One region of the Enterobacter sp. 186315 genome, then DNA from elsewhere that is predicted to be linked to it. Evidence: predicted binding sites of a transcription regulator. Region 1 holds the regulator's gene; each other region holds the start of a gene.

The links. Region 1 encodes CRP, which controls carbon source genes, mostly activating them, when cyclic AMP is high. Its sites were predicted from a motif close to ATGTGANNNNNNTCACAT; they were not measured.
Region 2: a site for CRP is predicted at 1,086-1,103, ahead of ACSVHP_RS08010 (PTS sugar transporter subunit IIC). Genes of this name have one in related genera too.
Region 3: a site for CRP is predicted at 1,369-1,386, ahead of msrB (peptide-methionine (R)-S-oxide reductase MsrB). Genes of this name have one in related genera too.
Region 4: a site for CRP is predicted at 1,324-1,341, ahead of garD (galactarate dehydratase). Genes of this name have one in related genera too.

Annotation. Positions count from the first base shown of each region.
Region 1 covers NZ_JBPTTK010000024.1:21,695-24,800, forward strand. Annotated here, with positions in the region: gene ACSVHP_RS19920 (YheU family protein) at 1-16, shown strand, start outside; gene ACSVHP_RS19925 (phosphoribulokinase) at 47-916, shown strand; gene ACSVHP_RS19930 (OsmC family protein) at 983-1,387, opposite strand; gene crp (cAMP-activated global transcriptional regulator CRP) at 1,700-2,332, shown strand; gene ACSVHP_RS19940 (YccS/YhfK family putative transporter) at 2,390-3,106, shown strand, end outside.
Region 2 covers NZ_JBPTTK010000005.1:136,845-139,950, forward strand. Annotated here, with positions in the region: gene lysA (diaminopimelate decarboxylase) at 1-53, shown strand, start outside; gene ACSVHP_RS08005 (LacI family DNA-binding transcriptional regulator) at 45-1,061, opposite strand; gene ACSVHP_RS08010 (PTS sugar transporter subunit IIC) at 1,359-2,684, shown strand; gene ACSVHP_RS08015 (glycoside hydrolase family 1 protein) at 2,692-3,106, shown strand, end outside.
Region 3 covers NZ_JBPTTK010000001.1:37,541-40,646, reverse strand. Annotated here, with positions in the region: gene ACSVHP_RS00215 (glycoside hydrolase family 18 protein) at 1-468, shown strand, start outside; gene ACSVHP_RS00210 (YeaC family protein) at 518-796, opposite strand; gene msrB (peptide-methionine (R)-S-oxide reductase MsrB) at 838-1,251, opposite strand; gene gapA (glyceraldehyde-3-phosphate dehydrogenase) at 1,593-2,588, shown strand; gene ACSVHP_RS00195 (D-hexose-6-phosphate mutarotase) at 2,664-3,106, shown strand, end outside.
Region 4 covers NZ_JBPTTK010000009.1:70,888-73,993, reverse strand. Annotated here, with positions in the region: gene garD (galactarate dehydratase) at 1-1,200, opposite strand, end outside; gene garP (galactarate/glucarate/glycerate transporter GarP) at 1,615-2,949, shown strand; gene garL (2-dehydro-3-deoxyglucarate aldolase) at 2,965-3,106, shown strand, end outside.

The DNA of each region.
Region 1 (3,106 bases):
TGCCTTTCACGGCTGACCCTTAAACCTTTTCAGTCAGGGAGTTGCTATGTCTGCCAGACATCCGGTTATTGCCGTTACAGGCTCCAGCGGTGCGGGCACTACCACCACCAGCCTCGCCTTTCGCAAGATTTTCGCCCAGCTGAATTTACGGGCCGCAGAGGTCGAAGGCGACAGCTTTCACCGCTACACCCGTCCTGAAATGGATATGGCGATTCGCAAGGCGCGCGATCTCGGCAAGCACATCAGCTATTTCGGCCCTGACGCCAACGACTTTAGCCTGCTGGAGCAGACGTTTCGCGAGTACGGCTTAAGCGGCACTGGCCAGTCGCGCAAGTATCTGCACACCTACGATGAAGCGGTGCCCTGGAACCAGGTGCCGGGGACCTTTACCCCGTGGCAGCCGCTCCCTGAGCCGACCGACGTGCTGTTTTATGAAGGGCTGCACGGCGGCGTGGTGACCGCGCAACACGACGTGGCGCGCCATGTGGATCTGCTGGTGGGCGTGGTGCCGATTGTGAACCTGGAGTGGATCCAGAAGCTGACGCGCGATATGAGCGAGCGCGGGCACTCCCGCGAGGCGGTGATGGATTCGGTGGTGCGTTCCATGGAAGATTACATCAACTTCCTGACCCCGCAGTTCTCCCGCACCCACATCAACTTCCAGCGCGTCCCGACGGTGGACACCTCAAACCCGTTTGCCGCCAAAGGCATCCCGTCGCTGGACGAGAGCTTTGTGGTCATCCATTTCCGCAATCTGGATAACATCGATTACCCCTGGCTGCTGGCGATGCTGCAAGGCTCTTTCATTTCTCATATGAATACTTTAGTGGTTCCGGGCGGGAAAATGGGGCTGGCGATGGAGCTGATCATGACCCCGCTGGTGCAGCGGTTGATGGAAGGGAAGCAGATCGAGTGATCATTTTCCCTCTCCCTGTGGGAGAGGGCCAGGGTGAGGGCATCAACGCGCACGATGCCCAATTTGTTACGCTTCGATCACCTCAAACGAATGCGTAATTTTTACCGCTTTCTCCAGCATTAACGCCACAGAGCAGTATTTCTCCGCAGAAAGGTCAACCGCGCGCGATACCGCCGCGTCCTTGAGCGCTTTTCCGGTCACGATAAAATGCAGATTAATGTGGGTGAAATAGCGTGGAGCCTCTTCGCGACGTTCTGAAGTAAGCTTTACCTCGCAATCGGTGACGTCATGACGCCCTTTTTGCAAAATCGACACCACGTCAATCGCGCTGCAACCGCCCGCCGCCATCAGCACCATCTCCATTGGGCTTGGGGCTTTATCGCCGGAGTTGCCGTCCATCAAAATCTGGTGTCCGGAAGCGGATTCGCCCAGGAACGTTAAACCTTCAACCCATTTCACACGCGCTTGCATATTCATTAACTCCAACGTTGCATTTTTGGTGACAGATTACGCGTGCGTTACATTTCTCGCAACGGAAGGCGACATGCATCATGCTGAAGCGAGACACCAGGAGACACGCGGCAAAAGCTATGCTAAAACACTCGGGATGCTACAGTAATACATTGACGTTACACATGTATGCAGAGGACATCAAACTTTACTGGCTGCGATAATGTTACGACAGCCGACTTCCCAGGGTATGGGTAAGAATTCGATTGCAACCCCAGAGTCTGGATGCATCTTATGACTCTGGTGACAGCTTATAACAGAGGATAACAGCGCATGGTGCTTGGCAAACCGCAAACAGACCCGACACTTGAATGGTTCTTGTCTCATTGCCATATTCATAAGTATCCATCAAAGAGCACGCTGATTCACCAGGGTGAAAAAGCGGAAACGTTGTATTACATCGTTAAAGGCTCGGTGGCAGTGCTGATCAAAGATGAGGAAGGCAAAGAAATGATCCTTTCTTATCTGAACCAGGGCGATTTCATCGGTGAACTGGGCCTGTTTGAAGAAGGCCAGGAACGTAGCGCCTGGGTTCGTGCGAAAACCGCGTGTGAAGTGGCTGAAATCTCCTACAAGAAATTCCGTCAGCTGATTCAGGTTAACCCTGACATCCTGATGCGTCTCTCTTCCCAGATGGCGCGCCGTCTGCAAGTGACCTCCGAGAAAGTGGGTAACCTCGCCTTCCTGGACGTGACAGGCCGTATCGCACAGACGCTGCTGAACCTGGCGAAACAGCCAGACGCCATGACCCACCCTGACGGTATGCAAATTAAAATCACGCGTCAGGAAATTGGTCAGATCGTCGGCTGTTCTCGTGAAACGGTTGGCCGTATCCTGAAAATGCTCGAAGACCAGAACCTGATTTCCGCCCACGGTAAAACTATCGTGGTTTACGGGACCCGTTAATTCCGGTCAAACGGCGTGGCATCGCGAGGTGCCACGCCGTTTTTGTCTCTATTCCCCATGTGGCGCAGGCTGATCTATCACCCGGAAGTTAACTATGCACTGCGACAAACGCTGGTGTTATGTCTTCCCGTGGCCGTGGGGCTGATGCTCGGCCATCTGCAACAAGGTCTGCTGTTCTCCCTCGTTCCCGCCTGCTGCAACATTGCCGGTCTGGACACGCCGCACAAACGCTTTTTCAAACGCCTGATTATTGGCGGCTGCCTGTTTGCAGGCTGTAGCCTCGCCGTGCAGCTGCTGCTGGCCCGCGATATCCCGCTCCCGCTGATCTTAACCGTGCTGGCGATGACGCTCGGCGTGACGGCAGAAATTAGCTCGCTGCACGCCCGGCTGCTGCCCGCCTCGCTGATTGCCGCCATCTTCACCCTGAGCCTCGCCGGGAACATGCCGATATGGGAGCCGCTGCTGATCTACGCGCTCGGCACGCTGTGGTACGGGCTGTTTAACTGGTTCTGGTTCTGGCTGTGGCGCGAACAGCCGCTGCGCGAATCCCTGAGCCTGCTGTACGTTCAGCTTGCGGACTATTGCGAGGCGAAATATACCCTGCTCACCCAGCACGCCGATCCGGAAAAGTCGCTGCCGCCGCTGCTCACCCGCCAGCAGAAGGTGGTGGATCTCATCAGCCAGTGTTATCAGCAGCTGCATATGCTCGCCGCCAATAAAAACCAGGACTACAAGCGCCTGCTGCGCATTTTCCAGGTGGGGCTCGATCTCCAG
Region 2 (3,106 bases), on a different contig from region 1:
TTATTCGCCGCCGCCAGACCATCGAGGAGCTGCTCGCGCTGGAGCTAGTTTGAGTTGAAATACGGCCCCGTGGTCACCGAGTCGCGCAATACCAGCGTGCCGGTGAAGGGCGGGATCGTTTCGACCGGCTGGTTTTTTGCCAGCCGGATCGCCTGATCGATAGCCGTCACGATCATGCTGTCGATCGGCAAATAGACGGAAGAGAGCCCCGGCTCCAGCCATTTCGCGCTGGGCGCATCGTCAAAGCCAAACAGCGAAATATCCTGCGGAATACGCAGCCCGGCCTGATGTAACGCCTTCGACGCCCCGAGCGCCATGTCGTCGTTACAGGCAAACAGCGCGGTGAAGGGCACCTTTTCAGCGATAAACTCCTGGCACAGCTCATAACCCCGCGTCATGCCCGCGTCGCCATACTTCACCCGGCGATCGTCCCAGACGATCCCGTGCTTCTCCAGCGCCTTGCGGTAGCCCATCAGGCGCGCCTTGCCGGTCGGCGTGTGGATGGGCACGGTGATGCAGGCAATCTCCCGATGCCCCTGGCTAATCAGATAGTCCACGGCCTTGAAGGCGGCGTCCTGCTGTTCAAAAAAGACGCAGCGATCCGCGGCCTGGCTCACCTCGCGGTTGATGATCACCAGCGGGGTTTGCACGGAGTGGATCAGCTTCATGATCGTTTTTTCGCTCATGTAGCGGGTATACAGCACGATGGCGTCGCATTTACGGTCGGCCAGCATCTGCACCGCCATCTCTTCCTGCTCGGGGGCGTCGTGTCCGTCGGTGACGATCAGCTGTTTGCCGTGGGTTTCCGTCTGGCGGGAAGCCTGCTGCAACAGGCGGCCAAAGTAGAAACCGTCAAACGTCGACACCACCAGACCAATGCTGTTGCTGGTCTGGTTCGCCAGCGAGCGCGCGAGAAAGTTTGGCCGGTAGCCCAGCTCTTCCATCGCCTTAAACACCTGCTTGCGCGTGCTCTCTTTTACCTGACCTGTGCCGTTCAACACGCGTGATACGGTGGCTTTCGACACCCCTGCGCGTAATGAGACATCCAGCATTGTTGCCATTAGAAATTCCTGCTTAACGTAATCATTCGAAGTTTATCACAGACATCCAGGCACTTATGCGCAGCGGGGAGGGCAAAACCCCATCAGGATCACGCTTTCAGGTAACGGTGCGGCGCACCAGCATAAAACGCAGCAAGTGGCATACCAAAGTGGTGATAAATCATGATTTGGAATACCTCTTGCCACACTGGGAGCTTAATCACAGAACGATCTGTATCTGAAAGCTATTTTTGGTATGCCAATAACAGGCGGCTGTAGATCGACTCCAATAAAAGCCCTTCACTGAGGTATTACCCTATGGCATTGCAGGAAAAACTGATCGACGCTCTGGGCAGTTTCGCCACCAAATTCAACAGCTATCGCTACATCATGGCGATCAAGTCCTCCTTTATTATTCTGATGCCGGTCATCATCGTGGGCGCCTTCTCGGTGCTGATCTCCAACATGGTGCTGGATCCAAAAAACGGGCTGGCGAGCTTTCAGTCGCTGGCCTTCCTCGCCGCGCTAAAGCCAATAACCAGCGCGATTAACTACGCCACGCTTAACTTTCTCAACATCGGCGCGGTGTTCCTGATTGGTATCGAGCTTGGGCGCATCAACGGCATTAAGTCGCTGTTCCCCGGCCTGCTGGCGGTGATCTGCTTTATCTGCGTCACCCCCACCACGGTTGAGATGCTGGTAGACGGCGAAATGCACGTGGTAAAAGACGTGCTGCTGCGCCAGTTCTCCGACACCCGCAGCCTGTTCCTCGGCATGTTTATCGCCATTCTGTCCGTCGAGATTTACTGCTGGCTGGAAAACCGCAAGGGGCTGAAAATCAAAATGCCGGACACGGTGCCGCCTAACGTGGCCGCGTCCTTCTCGGCGCTGATCCCGGCGATCATCACTACCACCGTGATTGCCACCTTCGGGTTTGTCTTCCACCAGATAACCGGGATGTACCTCTACGATGCGGTATACCAGGTGGTGCAGCAGCCGCTGGAGCGCGTGGTGCAAAGCCTGCCGGGGATCCTGCTGCTGATGTTCGTGGCGCAGCTGTTCTGGGTGATCGGTATTCACGGCAACCAGATGATCAAGCCTATCCGCGAGCCGCTGCTGCTGGGGGCGATTACCGTCAACATGAGCGCCTTTGAGCAGGGCAAAGAGGTGCCGAACATCATCACCATGCCGTTCTGGGACGTGTACATGAGCATCGGCGGTTCCGGGCTGACCATCGGCCTGCTGATTGCGGTGATGATCGCCACCAAACGCAAAGAGATGAAGGAAATCGCCAAGCTCTCCATCGGCCCGGGCCTGTTTAACATCAACGAGCCGGTGATATTTGGGATGCCGATCATGCTCAACCCGATCCTGGCGATCCCGTTCATTATCACCCCGCTGGTGACCGGCTCCATCGGCTACTTCGCTACCGCCGCCGGGTTCGCCGGCAAAGCGGTCGTGATGGTGCCCTGGACCACGCCGCCGCTGATCAACGCCTGGCTCTCCACCGCCGGTTCGATGGGCGCCGTGGTGACGCAGCTAATCTGTATCGTCACCTCGGTCATTATCTATCTGCCGTTTGTGAAGATCGCTTCTCGCCGCGCAGAGCAGGCCGCGCTGCAACAGGCCACCAACAACGCGTGAGGAACTCATGAGCACAAAGCAGATAACCATTCCGCCCGATTTTATTCTGGGGGCGGCGGCCTCCGCCTGGCAGACCGAAGGCTGGAGCGGCAAAAAGCCGGGGCAGGATTCGTGGCTCGATCTCTGGTACAAAAACGACCGCCACGTATGGCACGAGGGCTACGGCCCGGCGGTGGCGACCGATTTCATCAACCGCTTTCGGGAAGACGTGGCGCTGATGAAGCAGGCGGGGCTGACCCACTACCGCACCTCGATCAACTGGTCGCGCTTTTTAACCGACTACGAAAACGTCACGGTGGACGAAGAGTACGCCGCTTATTACGACGCCCTGTTCGACGAAATGCACCGTCAGGGCATCGAGCCGATGATCTGCCTGGAGCACTACGAGCTGCCGGGCGTACTGCTCGACGCCTACGGCGGCT
Region 3 (3,106 bases), on a different contig from region 1:
CTGAAGCCGCAGCAGATGAACCTCGGGATTGGTTTCTACGGTCGCGTACCGAAGCGCGCCGTCGAGCCGGGTATCGACTGGTCAAAACCGGACGCGCAGAAAAACCCGGTGACGCAGCCCTACTTCGGGCCGGCGGAAATCGGCCTGTTTAAATCCCTGGGCTATGACCTGACGAAAGACACCTACGTGAAGTACAACGATATCGTCAAAAAGCTGCTGAACGATCCGCAGAAGCGTTTTACCGAGCACTGGGATGACCAGGCGAAGGTGCCGTGGCTGTCGGTGAAATCCGCAGACGGCAACGCGCTGTTTGCCATCTCCTATGAGAACCCGCGTTCTGTAGCGATCAAAGCGGACTATATCAAAGAGAAAGGCCTGGCCGGGGCGATGTTCTGGGAGTATGGCGCGGACGACAACAATCAGCTGGCAAAACAGCTGGCGGAGTCGCTGGGGATCCCGCACAAGTAGCATGACAATCAAGCCCTCTCCCGCCGGGAGAGGGCATCAACCTGCACCGTTATTGCAATTTCATCGTCGCAATCGGTTTTGGCGTGATGCCAAAATCTTCTTTCAGCTCACGCTTGCTCTTCATCACCATCTGACCTTTGGTGTCGATGGTCATGTGCTGAGCGTCTGTGTTATGGCGCGCCTGCCACAGCATCACCAGCTGCAAACTGTTCTCTTTCTGCTCCGGCGTCAGCGCGACGCCATCCGGCCATTTTCCAAGCTCGACCGCTGTCGCCAGACGCTGGTAAACCTCCGGCGTCATGCTGTTAACCATGTCATCAATATTCATGATGCGCCCCTTTCAAAGGAATAATTTGCTGAATCGTTTTTTCAACCTTTTGTCCGGTCGCCGTTTTCATCATCGGTGAAGCTCAGCGAGGCTGAATTCACGCAAAAACGCTCGCCCGTCGGCTGAGGGCCGTCCGGGAAGACGTGGCCCAGATGCGCGTCGCATTTCCCACAGCGGATCTCAACGCGCTTCATGCCGTGCGAGGTGTCTTCCAGGTAGCGGATCGCGTCATCGCTGACCGGCTCAAAAAAGCTCGGCCAGCCGCAGCCGGAGTCATATTTGGTTTGCGAGTTAAACAGCGGAGCATCGCACACCAGGCAGTGGTAGACGCCGTCACGCTTGTTGTGCAGCAAACGCCCGGTAAACGGCGGTTCTGTGCCGTGATTTTGCGTGACGTAGAACTGCATTTCGGTCAGGTTTTTTTTCAGATCTTCAGGGTTATTTTGATTCGACATATGCTTACATCTCTCTGTAGAAACAGACATCTTTTGCCCCGGATTCTAACAAAACATTAACACCAGCGCGTGGACTTTTGTTCTAAACTTATTAGTCGCGAAAAGGCGCACAGGCAATTGTGATCGCATTCACATTTTTATCCTGACAGCCCTTTAAAATTCCGGGCGCAGCCCCCATGTGGTTGCTAGCTCAAAGGGAAAGTGAGGCGAGTCAGTCGCACAAACGTTAGTCACAGGATTGATTTGTCGCAATGATTGACACGATTCCGCTTGACGCTGCGTAAGGTTTTTGTAATTTTACAGGCAACCTTTTATTCACTAACAAATAGCTGGTGGAATATATGACTATCAAAGTAGGTATCAACGGTTTTGGCCGTATCGGCCGTATTGTTTTCCGTGCTGCTCAGGAACGTTCTGACATCGAAATCGTTGGTATCAACGATCTGTTGGACGCTGAATACATGGCGTACATGCTGAAGTACGACTCAACTCACGGTCGTTTCAACGGCACCGTTGAAGTGAAAGACGGCCACCTGGTTGTTAACGGCAAAACCATCCGCGTTACTGCTGAAAAAGATCCAGCTAACCTGAAGTGGAACGAAATCGGTGTTGACGTTGTAGCTGAAGCTACCGGTATCTTCCTGACCGACGAAACCGCGCGTAAACACATTACCGCTGGTGCGAAAAAAGTTGTTCTGACTGGTCCATCCAAAGACAACACCCCAATGTTCGTTCGTGGTGCAAACTTCGAAACTTACGCTGGCCAGGACATCGTTTCTAACGCATCCTGCACCACCAACTGCCTGGCACCACTGGCTAAAGTTATCAACGACAACTTCGGTATCGTTGAAGGCCTGATGACCACCGTTCACGCAACTACCGCTACTCAGAAAACCGTTGATGGCCCGTCTCACAAAGACTGGCGCGGCGGCCGTGGCGCGGCTCAGAACATCATCCCATCCTCTACCGGTGCTGCTAAAGCAGTAGGTAAAGTACTGCCAGAACTGAATGGCAAACTGACTGGTATGGCGTTCCGCGTTCCAACTCCTAACGTTTCCGTTGTTGACCTGACCGTTCGTCTGGAAAAAGCTGCTTCTTACGAAGAAATTAAGAAAGCAATCAAAGCTGCTTCCGAAGGCGACATGAAAGGCGTTCTGGGTTACACCGAAGACGACGTTGTTTCTACCGATTTCAACGGCGAAGTGTGCACTTCTGTGTTCGATGCTAAAGCAGGTATCGCACTGAACGACAACTTCGTTAAACTGGTATCCTGGTACGACAACGAAACCGGCTACTCTAACAAAGTACTGGACCTGATCGCTCACATCTCCAAATAAGTTGAGATGAGATCCTGATCCTAAAAGGCGACTTCGGTCGCCTTTTTTATTGCTTTAAAGACAGAGGATTGCGTAATGATTAATAAAATTTTTGCACTTCCGGTAGTCGAACAACTTACCCCTGTGCTCTCCCACCGCAAAATTGAAGATGCTGACGTTATCGTGGTGGATCACCCGCGCGTTAAAGCATCCGTCGCGCTGAACGGCGCTCACCTCCTCTCCTGGAAGCCAGAAGGCGAAGTGGAAGGCCTGTGGCTCAGCGACATCACCTCTTTCAAAAAAGGCGCGGCTATTCGCGGCGGCGTACCGATCTGCTGGCCGTGGTTTGGCCCGGCGGCGGAACAAGGCCTGCCCGCGCACGGCTTTGCCCGTAATCAACAGTGGACGCTGAAAGCGCACAACGAAGATGATAACGGCGTGGTGCTGACCTTTGAGCTGCACAACAACGAGGAAACCCGCAAGCTCTGGCCGCACGACTTCACCCTGTACGCGCGCTTTAAGCTGGGTAAAACCTGTGA
Region 4 (3,106 bases), on a different contig from region 1:
TGACAGCACTTCGACAATCGCGCTCTGGCCGGATTTAGCAATCGAGCCGAGAGCCTTTTCCACCACGTTTGCCAGACCGCCCTTTTTGTTGCCCGGAGAAGGGTTAGCGCTGCGGTCGGTTTTACCCATATCCAGATAGTTATCGTACCAGGCCATCTCTTCCAGCAGGCGTTTGCCCACCTCTTCGTTGACGGCGCGCGGGGTCAGCAGGTGGATGGCGTCACGCACTTCGGTCACTTCCGAGAACATCACCGTCGCGCCGCAGCGCACGAACAGGTCGGAGGCATAGCCCACCGCCGGGTTCGCCGTCACGCCGGAAAATGCATCGCTGCCGCCGCACTGTGTCCCCACCACCAGCTCGGAGGCCGGGCAGGTCTCGCGCTGGCGCTGGTTGAGCTTTTGCAGATGGCGCTCGGCCACCTGAAGAATATCCTCGACCATTGATTTAAAGCCGACGTGGTGCTCGTCCTGCAAACGCACGATGCTGGCATCGTCAACCGCAATCGCCTGTACGTCTTCGGTGCCTTGCAGCAGGCGCTCGGGCTGGAGCTTCTCGCAGCCGAGGCCAATCACCATCACTTCACCACCGAAGTTCGGGTTCAGGGCGATGTTGTGGATGGTGCGGATAGGCACTACCGCTGCCGGGGCGTTGATCGCCACGCCGCAGCCGTAAAGGTGGTTCAGACCCACCACGCCGTCGACGTTCGGGTATTTTGGCAGCAGATCGCGCTCGATGATCTTCACCACGTAATCCACCACGCCCGCCACGCAGTGTACGCTGGTAGTAATGCCGAGCAGGTTTTTGGTGCCGACGCTACCGTCCGCGTTGCGGTAGCCTTCGAAGGTGTAACCCTCCAGCGGTGGCAGAGGCTCCGGCACGCGGGTGGCCAGCGGCAGGGTGTTCAGCGGCGGCGCTTTTGGCAGCTCCACCAGCGACTCCTCAATCCAGCTACCCTGCGGAATAGCGCGAACCGCGTAGCCAATCACTTCGCCGTAGCGGACGATTTCGCCGTGCGCGGGGATATCCACCAGTGCCACTTTATGGCCCTGAGGAATATGCTCAATCAGCTCAAGCCCGTCCGGGAATCGGGTTCCCGCTTTTAAACCGTTGTCGTTAACAATAATCGCCACATTATCTGTGTCGTGGACTTTTATATAGAACGCCGTCGGCGACGCTTGTCGAATTTCAATGTCGGCCATTGTTCAGAAATCTCCAGCAAAGTGTCAGATATTAAATGCAGCCAGTCTGGTGTTTATTTTCTTATTAACGAAATAAAGACGCGGCTTTCTTAAATAAAGAATGTCAGGACTTTGGATATAAAAATGTGATCGCGATCACTCTGCGATACCGGAGAAGACGCCCTCTGGCCGTTATTACCTGATTCTGTGCATCAGCGCCCAGGGCTTTGTGCATATGCTCAAAATAATATTGAATTGCGACCTGATAATTGAGCGTTAATCCAATGTGCAGCCCCTGAGTGGCGATTATACTGAATCACGTTTTCATTGCGTCTGGTTAATTACCTGATATTACCTGCTATCGATAAATAATCAGGAAATAGTCCTTATAAAAACAATAAAAATAAATCTATCGATGTGCCCGAGGAAATAAACATGATACTGGATACTACCGTAGAAGCTAAAAAGGGAATGCCCACCCGATATTTAATTCTACTGATTATATTTATTGTGACGGCGGTGAACTACGCTGACCGCGCCACGCTGTCGATTGCCGGGACCGAGGTGGCGAAAGAGCTTCAGCTCAGCGCCGTGTCGATGGGCTACATTTTCTCCGCCTTCGGCTGGGCCTACCTGCTGATGCAGATCCCGGGCGGCTGGCTGCTGGACAAGTTCGGCTCGAAAAAGGTCTATTCATACAGCCTGTTCTTCTGGTCGCTGTTCACCTTCTTACAGGGCTTTGTGGATCTCTTCCCGATAGCGTGGGCGGGTATCTCGATGTTCTTTATGCGCTTTATGCTCGGCTTCTCGGAAGCGCCGTCGTTCCCGGCGAACGCCCGCATTGTGGCGGCCTGGTTCCCGACCAAAGAGCGCGGTACGGCCTCCGCGATTTTCAACTCTGCGCAGTATTTCTCGCTCGCGATTTTCTCGCCGCTGCTCGGCTGGCTGACCTTCGCCTGGGGCTGGGAACACGTCTTTACCGTGATGGGCGTGATTGGTTTTGTCCTGACCGCCATGTGGGTGAAGTTCATTCATAACCCGACCGACCATCCGCGTATGTCAGAGCAGGAGCTGAAGTTTATCTCCGAGGGCGGCGCGGTGGTGGATATGGACCACAAGAAGCCAGGCTCCGACGCGGCGAAAGGTCCTAAGCTCCATTACATCAAACAGCTATTGACCAACCGCATGATGCTGGGCGTATTTTTCGGTCAATACTTTATCAACACCATCACCTGGTTCTTCCTTACCTGGTTCCCGATTTATCTGGTGCAGGAAAAGGGGATGTCGATCCTGAAGGTGGGCCTGGTGGCCTCTATTCCGGCGCTGTGCGGCTTTGCGGGTGGCGTGCTGGGCGGGGTGTTCTCGGACTATCTGATTAAGCAGGGCCGGTCGATTACCCTGGCGCGTAAGCTGCCGATTGTGGTCGGTATGCTGCTGGCGTCGACCATCATCCTGTGTAACTACACCAACAATACCGCGCTGGTGGTGGCCCTGATGGCGCTCGCCTTCTTCGGCAAAGGGTTCGGTGCGCTGGGCTGGCCGGTGATTTCCGATACCGCGCCAAAAGAGATTGTCGGCCTGTGCGGTGGCGTGTTTAACGTCTTTGGTAACGTGGCGTCCATCGTGACTCCGCTGGTAATTGGTTATCTGGTCAGTGAACTGCATTCGTTCAACGCGGCACTGGTATTCGTTGGCTGTTCAGCGTTGATGGCGATGGTCTGCTACCTGTTCGTGGTAGGCGACATCAAACGTATGGAATTGCAGAAATAAGCAAAGGTATAAGCGATGAGTAACGATATCTTCCCGAACAAATTTAAGGCGGCCCTCGCGGCGCACCAGATTCAGATTGGCTGCTGGTCAGCGCTGGCAAGCCCGATCAGCACCGAAGTGCTGGGCCTGGCCGGTTTCGACTGGCTGGTGCTGGACG